DNA from 2 places in the Rhizobium sp. R339 genome. Region 2 is predicted to be linked to the other one. Evidence: riboswitches for the same ligand, from Rfam matches in the RefSeq annotation. Region 2 holds a riboswitch; the other holds the start of a gene.
What was found. Region 2 has a riboswitch for cobalamin ahead of bluB (5,6-dimethylbenzimidazole synthase). Riboswitches for the same ligand answer to the same signal wherever they lie in the genome.
Positions count from the first base shown of each region.

Region 1: linked by a shared signal. The riboswitch ahead of nrdH (glutaredoxin-like protein NrdH) and the one ahead of bluB (5,6-dimethylbenzimidazole synthase) in region 2 are both predicted to bind cobalamin.

Region 1 is NZ_LOKV01000016.1:20,699-27,916, reverse strand. Features, by position in the region: gene nrdF (class 1b ribonucleoside-diphosphate reductase subunit beta) at 1-952, opposite strand, end outside; gene nrdE (class 1b ribonucleoside-diphosphate reductase subunit alpha) at 1,132-3,714, opposite strand; gene nrdH (glutaredoxin-like protein NrdH) at 3,728-3,949, opposite strand; cobalamin riboswitch at 4,210-4,436, opposite strand; gene ATY76_RS18945 (heavy metal translocating P-type ATPase) at 4,643-6,880, opposite strand; gene ATY76_RS18940 (helix-turn-helix domain-containing protein) at 6,953-7,218, shown strand, end outside.
Region 2 is NZ_LOKV01000013.1:68,169-75,386, reverse strand. Features, by position in the region: gene ATY76_RS18270 (NADP-dependent malic enzyme) at 1-2,151, shown strand, start outside; gene ATY76_RS18265 (low molecular weight protein tyrosine phosphatase family protein) at 2,184-2,504, opposite strand; gene ATY76_RS18260 (DUF2865 domain-containing protein) at 2,721-3,806, shown strand; gene bluB (5,6-dimethylbenzimidazole synthase) at 3,817-4,506, opposite strand; cobalamin riboswitch at 4,548-4,735, opposite strand; gene ATY76_RS18250 (methyl-accepting chemotaxis protein) at 5,013-6,887, shown strand; gene ATY76_RS18245 (hypothetical protein) at 6,945-7,218, shown strand, end outside.

The sequences.
Region 1 (7,218 bases), on a different contig from region 2:
CGGTGGCAACAGCCTTGCCGATCACATAGGAGGAGCCGGAACCCGAGAAGAAGTCGTGGTTCTCGTCGGCATTCGGCGACAGCGCCGAGAGGATCGCCGGATTGACCTTGCAGGCTTCGGCCGGAAAAAGCGCCTCATAGCCGAGGTTCATCAGCGCCTTGTTGGCGTTGTAATGCAGGAATTTCTTGACGTCCTCGGTCAGCCCGACACCGTCATAGAGCGCTTCGGTATATCGCGCCTCGTTGTCGTAGAGTTCGAGCAAGAGGTCGAAGGCGAAATCCTTGATCTCCTGCCGGCGGCCTTCCGACAGCTGCTCCAGCCCGCGCTGGAACTTGTAGCCGATATAATAGCCGTGCACCGCCTCGTCGCGGATGATCAGGCGGATCATGTCGGCCGTGTTGGTGAGCTTCGCCCGGCTCGACCAGTACATCGGCAGATAGAAGCCGGAATAGAACAGGAAGCTTTCCAGGAAGACGCTCGCGACCTTCTTCTTCATGGGATCGCCGGAGGCATATTGCTCCATGATCAGCGCCGATTTCCGCTGCAGGAACTCGTTTTCCTCCGACCAGCGATAGGCATCGTCGACATCGGGCGTCGAGCACAACGTCGAGAAAATCGAGGAATAGGAGCGCGCATGCACCGCCTCCATGAAGGAGACGTTGGAAAGCACCGCCTCCTCATGCGGCGTCATCGCATCTTCCATCAATCTGGTCGCGCCGACGCCGTTCTGGATCGTGTCGAGCAGCGTCAACCCGGTGAAGACGCGGATCGTCAGCTGCTGCTCGGCCGCCGTCAGCGTCGCCCAGGAAGGAATGTCGTTGGACAGCGGCACCTTCTCCGGCAGCCAGAAATTGCCGGTCAACCGGTTCCAGACTTCGAGATCCTTGTCATCCTCGATGCGGTTCCAGTTGATGGCGCGCACGCGGCTGATTGGCTTGATGGATATGTTCATTGGGTGGTCTTTCTTCGACAAATTCTAACGGAGTGCGGGGCCCCCTCACCCTGCCCTCTCCCCGCTGGGGAGAGGGGAACGCCATGCATTCGGCTTGTCTCTTCTCCCCATCGGGGAGAAGGTGCCGGCAGGCGGATGAGGGGGCTACAAGCTCGAAACTCTCGGCCAGCAGCGCAAAATCACAGCGTACAAGACACGCAGCCCTGCACCTCGGTGCCGGACAGCGCCATCTGGCGAAGGCGGATGTAGTAGATCGTTTTGATGCCCTTCCTCCAGGCGTAGATCTGCGCCTTGTTGATGTCGCGCGTCGTCGCCGTGTCTCGGAAGAACAGGGTCAGCGACAGGCCCTGGTCGACATGCTGGGCCGCCGCCGCATAGGTGTCGATGATCTTCTGCGCACCGATCTCGTAGGCGTCCTGATAATAATCGAGATTGTCGTTGGTCATGAACGGCGCCGGATAGTAGACGCGGCCAATCTTGCCTTCCTTGCGGATCTCGATCTTCGAGACGATCGGATGGATCGAGGAGGTCGAGTGGTTGATATAGGAGATCGACCCCGTCGGCGGCACTGCCTGCAGGTTCTGGTTATAGAGGCCGGAGGCCATGACGGCCTTCTTCAGCGCCGCCCAATCTTCCCGCGTCGGGATATGAATGCCAGCATTGTCGAACAGCGCCTGCACCTTCCCGGTCGCCGGCTTCCATTCCTGTTCTGTATATTTGTCGAAATATTCGCCCGAGGCATATTTCGAATTTTCGAAGCCCTTGAAGCTCTGGCCCCGCTCGACCGCCAGCAGGTTCGAAGCGCGGATCGCGTGGTAGGTCACCGTATAGAAATAGATATTGGTGAAATCGACGCCCTCCTCCGAGCCGTAGAAGATGCGTTCGCGGGCGAGATAGCCGTGCAGGTTCATCTGGCCGAGGCCGATCGCATGGCTTTCGTCATTGCCCTTCTCGATCGAGGGCACCGAGGCGATATGGCTCATGTCGGAAACTGCCGTCAGCGCCCGGATCGAGGTTTCGATCGTCTTGCCGAAATCGGCTGAGTCCATGGCCGCGGCGATGTTCAGCGAGCCGAGATTGCAGGAAATATCCTTGCCGAGATGCTTGTAGGAGAGGTCGTCATTGTATTCGCTCGCCTCGCTCACCTGCAGGATCTCCGAGCAGAGATTGCTCATGGAGATGCGACCTGCCACCGGGTTCGCTCGGTTCACCGTGTCCTCGAACATGATGTAGGGATAGCCGCTCTCGAACTGGATTTCGGCGATCACCTGGAAGAATTCACGCGCCTTGATCTTCTTCTTCGAGATGCGGGCGTCTGCCACCATCTCGCGATATTTTTCCGTCACCGAAATCTCGGTAAAAGGCACGCCATAGACGCGTTCAACATCGTAAGGCGAGAACAGGTACATGTCCTCATTGTTTTTCGCGAGTTCGAAGGTGATGTCGGGCACGACGACACCGAGCGACAACGTCTTGATGCGGATCTTCTCGTCGGCATTTTCGCGCTTGGTATCGAGAAACCGCATGATGTCGGGGTGATGCGCGTTGAGATAGACAGCACCCGCCCCCTGGCGCGCACCGAGCTGGTTGGCATAGGAGAAACTGTCTTCAAGCAGCTTCATAACGGGGATGATGCCCGAGGACTGGTTTTCGATCTGCTTGATCGGTGCGCCGGCCTCGCGGATATTCGTCAGCGACAGCGCCACGCCGCCGCCGCGCTTCGACAGCTGCAGCGCCGAATTGATGGACCGGCCGATCGATTCCATATTGTCCTCGACCCGCAGCAGGAAGCAGGAAACCAGTTCGCCGCGCTGCTTCTTGCCGGCGTTGAGGAAGGTCGGGGTCGCCGGCTGGAAACGGCCGGAAATGATCTCGTCGACCATGTCGCGGGCAAGCGCCTCGTCGCCGCGTGCCAGGGTCAGCGTCACCATGCAGATGCGGTCCTCGTAGCGCTCGAGATAGCGCTTCCCGTCAAAGGTCTTCAGCGTATAACTGGTGTAATATTTGAAGGCGCCGAGAAAGGTCGGGAACCGGAATTTCCTGGCATAGGCCTGGTCGAACAGGTCGCGGACGAAATTGAAGGAATACTGGTCGAGCACCTCCTGCTCGTAATAGCCCTCGGTCACGAGGTAATCGAGCTTTTCCCGCAGATTGTGAAAGAACACCGTGTTCTGGTTCACATGCTGCAGGAAATATTGCTTCGCCGCCATGCGGTCCTTGTCGAGCTGGATCCTGCCCTCGTCGTCATAAAGGTTCAGCATCGCGTTCAGCGCGTGATAGTCGAGCGTTTCCGCCGCTTTCACAGGGCGTTCGCCGGCGGGATGAGCGAAAGTGTTATGCGGTTTTGCGCCCGCATCCCGCGTTTGTTCCCGTGTCCAAAACCGTTCCAATCCGTATCTGACGTTGACGACGTCCTCCTCCGTGCCGATGAGCTCGAACCTGTAGAGGTAAGGCACCTGGCATTTCCGCGAAATCACGTCGCCGGCAAGCCCGTATGTCTCGCCGAAATTGCTGTTGCCCGCGGCAATCACGCCGCGGATGTGTCCTCGGTTCTCCGCATCGTTCAAGAAACGGATCACCTGTTTGGGAACGGCCCCCTTGCCGCCGTCGCCGCTATAGGTCGGCACGACAAGCACGAAGGGTTCGCGGATATGGAAGGCGTCTGCGCCGCTTGCGGGAATGCGCGCCGCGCGCAGCCCGAGCCTGGCGACAAATCGATGGGTGTTTTCGGATCGGCTGGAATAGTAGACGATCAGGCCCATCGCCTTTCCCCGGTCAGGAGAGCGCGCTGATCATGTCCGGACGGAACCCCGCCCAATGCTGCTCGCCGGCAACGACGACGGGAACCTGCATGTAGCCCATGCCGCGGACACGATCGAGCGCTTCGGCATCCTCGGAGATATCGACGATGTCGTAATCGACGCCCAGGCGGTCGAGGGCGCGGTAGGTGGCGGTGCACTGAACGCAGGCGGGTTTGCTGTAAACGGTAACGCTCATCATCTTCCTCGTGATCTCAATGAATTCAGGACGCAGAACTGGGATCGGGCGCCTTACGGCGTCCGGGGCAACGTTTGATAATGGTCTGGCAAAGTTGGCGTCTTAAACGCCCGATATGGTCCCTCTCGGGATCTGCGCGGGCGGCGGCCTTGATATTCTCGACATGACTTCAACCCCGAAGTGCTCATGCGGACATTCGGGGCAGCGCAGCAGGCACGGATCATTCCGCTTCATGCACGCGACCTTCCAGACACCCCGCCCGTGGACATCTCGTTCAAGGCAGGTCTCCTGGCTTGCGGGTCGAAGCACCCTGCCCCCAGCCTTCCCAAGGCATCACGCCTCAGTGACCTGAAATCGGACAGTTGCTCGCCGCTTACAGTTGCGGGGGCAGCTCCGGCTTTGTTCTACCCTCATGGCGGAACGCACCGTATTCCCGTCTTAGCCGCGATCCTCACGAATCGAAGGAACCTTGAACACTAGATATAGTACGCGAATCCAAAACAGCGTCAATGGGTGGTTAGCGCATCGCGTTACGAGAGGTTTGAAATCGCTGCGTTCCTGTGAAAAACATGGATAACAAAAGCTTAAACAAAATGGGCTGTGGAGAAGGTCGGAACGAAAAGGGCCGACCTATAGCCGGCTCTGCGATCTTCGATTCCGGATCGCCTCGAATCGAGCCGAATAGGCAAACGCCTATCCCCTTATTCGAAGCAGCCGAAGCGCATTGATCGTCACCAGCACAGTGGCGCCGGTATCGGCCAGAATCGCCGGCCAGAGCCCGGTGATGCCGGCAATGGTCGTGACCAGGAACACGGCCTTCAGTCCGAGCGCGATGGTAATATTCTCCAGGATATTGCGCATCGTTCGCTGCGAAAGCGCGATCATCCGCGCCACGTCGCCGACGCGCCCATGCAGCACGGCGGCATCGGCCGTCTCCAGCGCCACATCGGTGCCACCACCCATGGCGATGCCGATATCGGCGGCCGCCAGCGCCGGCGCGTCGTTGATGCCGTCGCCGACCTTGGCAACGACGAAGCCCTGGCGTTTCAATTCGCCGACGACCTTCTGCTTGTCCTCGGGCATCATCTCGCCGCGCCAGTCGATGCCGAGCATGCCGGCAACGGCTGCCGCCGTCCGCTTGTTGTCACCCGTCAGCATCATCGCCTTGACACCGGCCGATTTCAGCGCCGAAAGCCCGGCTTCCGCATCCTCGCGCGGCTCGTCGCGCATGGCGATCAGGCCGGCTGCCGCGCCATTGACGAGCAGCACTGACACGCTCTTGCCCTCGTCGTTCAACGCGGTGATGCGCGCATCCTGGTCTCCATCGAGCGCCCCGCGCTCGCGGGCGGTGGACGGCGATAGCAGATCCAGAGTCTCGCCGCCGACTTTGCCGGTGACGCCCTTGCCCGGCAGCGCCTCCAGCTCGAAGGCCGGCGGCACGGGAACACCGTCGACCTTGGCGCGGTTGAGGATGGCGAGCGCCAAGGGATGGCTGGAGCCCTGCTCCAGCACCGCCGCGCGCGACAGGAGCTGCGCTTCGCTCAAGCCGAAGGAAACGATGTCGGTCACCCGCGGCTTGCCTTCCGTCAGCGTGCCCGTCTTGTCGAAGGCGACCATCGTCACCTTCCCGAGGCTTTCCAGCACCGCGCCGCCCTTCATCAGCAGCCCGCGCCGCGCACCTGCGGAAAGCGAGGCGGCGATCGCCGCCGGCGTCGAGATGACGAGCGCGCAGGGGCAGCCGATCAGCAGGATGGCAAGGCCCTTGTAAATCCATTCATCCCACGCGCCGGAAAGGAACAGCGGCGGAACCACCGCAACCAGTGCTGCAACCACCACCACGCCGGGCGTATAATAGCGCGAGAACCGGTCGATGAAGCGCTCCGTCGGCGCCTTCGATTCCTGCGCCTCTTCCACCAGCTTGACGACGCGGGCGATGGTGTTGTCAGCCGCGGCCGCGGTGACGCGAACCCTAAGCACCGCATCGCCATTCACCGTTCCGGCAAAGACCACAGCATCGACGCCCTTGCGCACCGGCGTGCTCTCGCCCGTCACCGGCGCCTCGTCGATCGCGCTCTCGCCCGATACGATGATGCCATCAGCCGAAATGCGGTCGCCGGGCCGAACCATGATGATCGCGCCGACGGCAAGGCTTTCCGCCGGCACCTCACGCGTTTGCCCATTGTCTTCGAGCAAAGCGTTCTTCGGCACCAGGGTCGTCAGCGATTGAATGCTTTCGCGCGCCTTGCCCGCTGCCACTCCCTCGAGCAGCTCGCCGACGAGGAACAGGAAGACGACGGTCGCCGCCTCCTCGCCCGCATTGATGATGACGGCGCCGACAGCGGCGATCGTCATCAGCATCTCGATCGAAAACGGCGTGCCCGAAAGCGCCGCCATGATAGCCCGCCGCGCGATCGGCACCAGACCGACCAGCATGGCGACGATGAAGGCATAGGACCCGATTGCGGGCACGAGATGGCCGACGGCATAGGCGGCAATCAGCGCCGCACCCGAGAAAATGGTCAGCCGGCCCTTCCTGCTCTGCCACCACGGACCGGCCGTCGGCCCATGGTCATGCCCATGCAGGCCTTCGATTTCCTTCTCGGCATGGTCGTGACCGTGGTCATGATCTTCATGATCGTGATCGCCATGGTCATGCCCCGCGTGATCGTGATGATCATGCAATCCGTGGTTTTGCGCCGGTGCGACGCTTCCGGCAAAGGGCGAGACCGAATAACCGAGCCCCGTCACTTTCTTCTCGATCGCCTTGAGGTCGCTGCTGCCGTCGTGCCGGACGGTCATCGTGCCTGCTACCACCGAGACGGAAACATCGGCGACTCCAGCCACCCGCCTGACCGCCGCGTCGATCTTGCTCGCGCAGGCGGCGCAATCCATGCCGCCGACCCGGTATCGCGTCTCGTTCGTCTCAGCCATGATCCGCTTCCTTGTCAAACAGAAGCACCTCTCATACATCCTCTAGCGACTAGAGGTGCAAGAGGAAAAATCATGAAAAAGATCACGATCGGCGAAGCCGCCCGCCGGAGCGGGGTCAAGGTGCCGACGGTGCGCTACTACGAGAGCATCGGCCTGCTCGCGGCGCCGAGCCGCAGCGAGGGCAACCAGCGCTCCTTTGAACCCGCCGATATCAGCCGCCTCACCTTCATCCGCCATGCCCGCGAACTCGGCTTCGAGATCGAAGCGATCCGCACGCTGCTCACCCTGCAGGACGATCCGAACCAGTCCTGCGCCTCGGCCGATGCCATCGCCAAGGC
Region 2 (7,218 bases):
GGCGTCGCCGCCCCCTGCCTTGCCATCCGCGACAATCCTGAAACGGCGGCCGACTACACGTCCCGCGCCAATCTCGTCGCCGTCATTTCCAACGGCACCGCCGTGCTCGGCCTCGGCAATATCGGCCCGCTGGCTTCGAAGCCGGTCATGGAGGGCAAGGCCGTGCTCTTCAAGAAATTCGCCGGCATCGACGTCTTCGACATTGAGATCGACGCCGCAAGCGTCGAGCAGATGGTCTCGACCGTCTCCTCGCTGGAGCCGACCTTCGGCGGCATCAACCTCGAGGACATCAAGGCGCCGGAATGCTTCGAAGTCGAGCGGCGCCTGCGCGAGAAGATGAAGATCCCGGTCTTCCACGACGACCAGCACGGCACGGCGATCATCGTCGCCGCGGCGATCCTGAACGGGCTGGAGCTCGCAGGCAAGTCGATCGAGAACGTCAAGATCGTCGCCTCCGGCGCGGGTGCCGCCGCCCTTGCCTGCCTCAACCTGCTGGTGACCCTCGGGGCAAAACGCGAAAACATCTGGGTCCACGATATCGAAGGCCTCGTCTATGAGGGCCGCACTGAGTTGATGGACGAATGGAAGTCCGTCTACGCCCAGAAGAGCGATACGCGCACGCTGGCTGAAAACATCGGCGGCGCCGATGTCTTCCTCGGCCTCTCGGCCGCCGGTGTCCTGAAGCCGGAGCTGCTGGCGCAGATGGCCGACAAGCCGCTGATCATGGCGCTTGCCAATCCGACGCCTGAGATCATGCCGGATCTCGCCCGCGCCGCCCGCCCGGATGCGATGATCTGCACCGGCCGCTCGGATTTCGCCAACCAGGTCAACAACGTCCTCTGCTTCCCCTATATCTTCCGCGGCGCGCTTGATTGCGGCGCCGAGACGATCAACGAGGAAATGAAGATGGCGGCCGTGCGCGCCATCGCGGCACTCGCCCGCGAAGAGCCGTCCGATGTCGCCGCCCGCGCCTATTCCGGCGAGACCCCGGTCTTCGGCCCGGACTATCTCATCCCCTCGCCCTTCGATCCGCGCCTCATCCTGCGCATCGCGCCGGCCGTCGCCAAAGCCGCAGAACAGAGCGGCGTCGCCCGCCGCCCGATCCAGGATTTCGACGCCTATTTCGACCAGCTGAACCGTTTCGTCTTCCGCTCCGGCTTCGTCATGAAGCCGATCTTCACCGCGGCCAAGGCCGCCGAGCGCAAGCGCGTCATCTTCTCCGAAGGCGAAGACGAGCGCGTGCTGCGCGCCGCCCAGGTGCTGCTTGAGGAAGGCCTGGCCAAACCGATCCTGATCGGCCGTCCGCAGGTCATCGAAACGCGTCTCAAGCGCTACGGCCTGCGCATCCGGCCGCTGCAGGATTTCGAAGTCATCAATCCGGAAGACGATCCGCGCTTCCGCGAATATGTCGATCTCTACTTCTCGCTCGTCGGCCGGCGCGGCGTCATTCCGGAAGCTGCCCGCACCATCGTGCGCACCAACACAACAGTCATCGGCGCGCTGGCGCTGAGGCGCGGCGAGGCCGATGCGCTGATCTGCGGCCTCGAAGGCCGCTATGAGAAGCATCTGCGCGATGTCCGCCAGATCATCGGCAAGCGTCCGAACGTGCGAGATTTCTCCGCGCTCAGCCTGATGATCTCGCAGCGCGGCGCCACCTTCTTCACCGACACCTACGTTACCTTCAATCCAAGCGCCGAGGAGATCGCCGAGGCAACGGTGATGGCCGCCGAGGAAATCCGCCGCTTCGGCATCACCCCGCGCGCCGCCCTCGTCTCGCATTCCAACTTCGGCTCGCGCGAATCCGAAAGTGCGACGAAGATGCGCAACGCGCTGCAGCTCGTGCGCGACGCTGCCCCAGATCTCGAAGTCGATGGCGAAATGCACGGCGAAAGCGCCATCACCGAAGCCCTGCGCAAGCGCGTCATGCCGCACACCACGCTGCACGACGAGGCGAACCTGCTGGTCTTCCCGAACCTAGATGCAGCCAACATCACGCTCGGCGTGGTCAAGTCGATGACGGACGGCCTGCATGTCGGCCCGATCCTGCTCGGCGCCGCCATGCCGGCCCACATCCTGGCGCCCTCGGTCACCTCCCGCGGCGTCGTCAACATGGCCGCTCTTGCCGTCGTCGAGGCATCGCAGCCGGCGTGAGCCGGCTGCCGAGCGATCTCGGCGGACTGACCTTACAGATGCTGAGGGATCTTTGCCTTCAGCAGCCGGATGAGCCCAGGGTCCATAAAATCGTAATCATCGGGAATATGAAGGCATATCAGACGCTTGCCTTTGAGAGCTGACCTGTACCTGTTCTGGACTTTCGTACGGTGAGTTCTCTCCATCACGAAAATGATATCGGCCCACTCGACCAGCTCGCTCGACAGGGGATTTTCGGCATCATTGTTCGTGCCGGCAGAGGAAACCTCAATATCGGGCCAGTCTGCGAAAACCTGTTCTGCCGTCGGGCTGCGAAGTTTGTTCTGGCTGCATACGAAAAGGACGTTTTTCACGTTTCGATCTCATCTGAGGAGGAGCAAGGCTCGCGATAGCACAACTCTTCGCAGAGAGCGAAACCAGAAGGCCGATCACCACCGCCGCTGGATAAAATCGCGAAAATGCGCTAAGAATTTCTCTGAGCTTCTTAAGAGAAACACGCTAAGAGAACACGCGCGGCGAAGTGACGTCGCATCGACCCATCGACCGTTTGCTCATTCCGGGACGACGCCGTGAAACGCCGAAACCTGTCTCTCGTACTTTTTCTTGCGTTGGCATCGCCTGCCGCCGCGCAGTCAAGCGCCATCTGCAACGACCTGCGCGGCCGCCTCGCCGACCTGCCGCGATCGATCGGCAACAATAACGGGCCGGAAGCACGCCAATATGCCGGCGCGATTGCCGAGCAGAACCTCGAGCTCCGCAAGGTCCGCAACGATTTGCGCAGCTATGATTGCACCTCGCGCAGCATGGTCGTGATCGGCGGTGAGAATGCCGATTATTGCGCCGAGCTCTCGCAGGCCGAAGCCCGGATGATCGACAATATCCGCTATCTCCAGGACCGCCGCGACGAGTTGCGCAGTCAGGGCGGTGACGCCGCGCGCCGCGAACTGATGGCCGCTCTGGAACGCAACGGCTGCAACAGCGAGAATTTCTACGCGCCGTCCGAACGCAGCGCCAACGATCCCGCCCCGAGCATCGAGGAACAGGCGATGCGCGGCGACACCTTCATTCCGCTCGGCGGCGGCGGGTATGATCCGCATTACGGCCTGCCGCAGGCCGAGATGCTCTCACCGGTCAGCACCATCTGCGTGCGCAGCTGCGACGGCGGTTTCTTTCCGATCAGTTCGAACGCCACTTCGGTCGATTTCGGCCGCGATGCCCAGACCTGCGCCAAGATGTGCCCCGGCATCGAGACCCAGCTCTTCTATCGCGACGTCAGGAGCACGGAAGCCTCGAACATGATCTCGGTGGCGACAGGCACGCCCTACAGCGCCATGAAGAACGCCTTCGCCTACAAGAACCGGGCGCCCGGCGAGAAAAACGCTTGCGCCTGCAATCTCACCGCCTATTACAATGAGATGCGCGGCAAGCAGGCCGTGAACGAACCGCCGCAGCAGGGCTCGATCACGACTATCCGCACCAATCCGCCGGAGAAGACCGCGACAGCACCCGTGCCGCAGCCATCCGTTCCGGAACGTCCCTACGATCCCACGCAGAACAAGGTTCGCCAGGTCGGCCCGCAATTCCTCGCCGGCGACCAAGGCACGATCGATCTCGCCAATCCGGCAACGCCCGGCCCGCAGCCGCAGCAGCAGTGATCGCGGCGGGTCAGCCCTCGCTCCGCCCCCAGCCATCATGGAAGACAAGCTCTTCGAGCGGCAGCCTTTGCCGCCAGCCTTTGACCGCGAGTTCCGGCTCGTCGTAAAGCCGGTCAACGAAACCGGCGCAGAGCCAGGCGACCACTTCGATATGACTCGGTATCCCGAGAATGGCTTTCAGATCGTCTTCGCGAAAGATGCTGACCCAGCCGATGCCGATCCCTTCCGCCCGCGCCGCAAGCCAGAGGTTCTGGATGGCACAAACGGTCGAATAGGAATCCATCCTCGGATTGTGGGTGCGGCCAAGCACCACGCTGCCGCTGCGCGTCGGATCGCAGGTCACGCAGATGCCGAGCGGCGCCTCGACGATGCCTTCGAGCTTCAGCGAGCGGTATGCCTGGCGCCGCTCGCCCTCGAACATCAGCGCCGCCTCCTCGTTGGCCGTCATGAAGGCATCGCGCACCTGCGCCCTCACCTCGGCATTCTTGACCAGAATGAAGTTCCACGGCTGCATGAAACCGACGGAGGGCGCGTGATGGGCGGCCGTCAACAGCCGCTCCACGACATCCTCCGGCAAGGGATCGGGCAGGAACTGGCTGCGCACGTCACGCCGCGTCATGATCGCATGATAGACGGCCTCACGTTCGGCCATCGAAAAACCGGATGCCACTGACAGGGCATCCTCGTCAAAGGGTCGCATCGTCAAATCCCCAACAACGCAACCGCCCGCCGTCCGCGCGGGTTGGGTCTATCTCGTCAGGCCGGTCTTCTGACTTGGCGTCATCCGTCTGCCGCAGCCTTCCCGGCAAGAGCCAGTGGCATGATGAAGCGGCAGGCGTCGGCCTTACAGCGTTGGGCACGTTCCGGGCTTGCACCGGATTCCCGATTCTCCCGCCTCGACGGCAGGCACCTGACGGCGCATCTATTTCAGGAAACCGACGCTGCGGCAAGCCGGGCCCGAAGAGACGTCAATCGACAAGCCTCGTCGAATTTTCGAGCGTGCCGACCGTGATACAGCCGCAGGCATGGACCGCTATTTCACTTTATCTTTTCTTTACAAAAAAAATACACACTGCGATTGCGCGTTTTGGGCTGCAAGGAGGACATGGGCATGAGTGCTCATGCTGCGGCCGCCAGCGTGGATGCCGTATTGATACGCCGGTCGGGAATCACATCCGACTGCGCCGCATTTCGAGGCCCCGCGGCATGTTCCAATTTCTGAAAACGATGCCACTGACGGCAAAGCTGGCCGCCATCATCGTCGCCGTCAATCTCTGCGGCATCTCCGCCCTCGCCACCTATAGCTGGATGTACGAAACGCGGGCATTGGTCGATGGCGCCAAGGCGAACTGGGCCAAGGATGCTGAACAGTTCGCGTCTCTCGCCGCAGGCGGCGTCAAATGGGGCAAGGCGAACGCCGTTCGCGACGCTTATTCGCTCTACCGTGACGACCCTTCGCTCGACCTCGTTCAGTTCGCGGCGTTCAACGCGGATCTTGCCGCCGTCGATAGCTGGATGCGCGACGGAAGCACCGGCTTGCCTGCCGTCGACGACTTGAAGAAAAGCCTCGGCGCCAAGCCTGATAAAACGGTGATCGACGACACCGGCGTGTCGTCCGGCGTGGTGACGATCATCGCGCCGCTGCCGCTGGACAAATCCGGCAAGAGCACCGGCTATGTCGTTACCAACTGGTCCGTCGAGAAGATCGCCTCCGAAGTCCAGCAGAAGGTCCTCGTTTCGCTGATCACCCAATCGGTGATCACCGCGCTCGCCGTCGCGGCGTTCCTTCTCGCCATGCGCAGCCTCGTCGGTCGCCCGCTTCGGATCCTCAGCGCAAGAATCAGCGCTCTGCAGAAAGGCGACCTCGCCTCTCCCGTCACCTACAGGGAAAATGGCGATGAAATCGGCTTCCTGGCGCGGGCATTGGAAGTTTTCCGTGAGGAGGCGATTGCCAAGGTCGAAAGAGAACGGGCGGTTGCCGAGCAGAGCGCCTCGCTCGATGCCGAAAGGGCGCGCAACGCATCCTTGACGGAAGAAGCGAGCAATACCCAACGAATGGTCATGAGCACGCTCGCCAACGCATTGGAAAGGCTTGCCGCAGGCGACTTTTCGATCAAGCTCGCCGATCTCGGCCCCGAATTCGATAAGTTGCGGCAGGATTTCAACCGCATGGTCGAAGCGGTCGCCGCCGCTCTGACGGAGATCAAGACGGCGTCGGTCGCCGTCGAAGGCGGCTCCAGCGAGCTTGCCTCCTCTGCCGATCAGCTCGCCAGGCGCACGGAACAGCAGGCCGCGGCACTGGAAGAGACTGCAGCCGCCCTCGACGAGGTCACCTCGACGGTCAGGACATCGTCACAGCGAGCTGAAAATGCCGGCCAGCTGGTCGAGGAGACCAAACGCAGCGCCCATGTCTCGGCGACGGTGGTGCGGGATGCGATCGGCGCCATGGACCGCATCCAGACGTCCTCAAGCCAGATCGGCCGCATCATCGGCGTCATCGATGAAATCGCCTTCCAGACGAACCTGCTGGCGCTGAACGCCGGCGTCGAGGCCGCCCGTGCCGGCGAGGCCGGCAAGGGCTTTGCGGTCGTCGCCCAGGAGGTACGTGAGCTCGCCCAGCGTTCCGCCAATGCAGCGAAGGAAATCAAGAACCTGATCAGCGTATCGGGCCAGGAGGTCGCCGCCGGCGTCGGTCTCGTCAACCAGACGGGCGATGCCCTATTGAAGATCGAGGAGCAGATCAACCGCATCAGCGACAGCATCGCCTCCCTCGTCCAGTCCTATCGCGAGCAGGCCACAGGCCTGCAGGAAATCAACGGCGCGATTAACCAGATGGATCAGGCGACCCAGCAGAATGCGGCAATGGTCGAAGAAACGAACGCAGCCTGCCAGGAACTGCTGACGCAGGGCCGCCTGCTGCAGGATTCGGCCGGCAGGTTCACCGTCGGCGGCTCTGTCGCCAGCCAGCCCAAACCCGCTCAACCCGTTCGCCAGTCTCGCACCGAGCAGCGGGTCGTTACGCAGCGGCACGCAGGAAATGCCGCCGTTGCTGCCGCTCCCGGCGCCTGGGAAGAGTTCTGACGCCATATGCCTTCGATAACTTATTCCTCAACAACCGATCATCAGGAAGGGAACACAATGAAAAGAGTTGTAACCGCATTGCTTCTGGCCTGCAGCGCATCTGCCGTGCCCATGGGTTTCTCCATGGCGCAGGATGCCGCTCAGCTCGCCCCGATCGCCGACTATGTAAAGAGCGACGTCACGCCCTGGCTCAGTGATCCCGCCATCGTCGACGCCCTCAAGGCGCAGGACGCTGCCAACGCCAACCTGAGCGCAACCGATATCGACGCCCTCGACAAGAAGTGGCGCGCCGAGGTCGATGGCTCCGATCATTCGATGATCGACGGCGTGC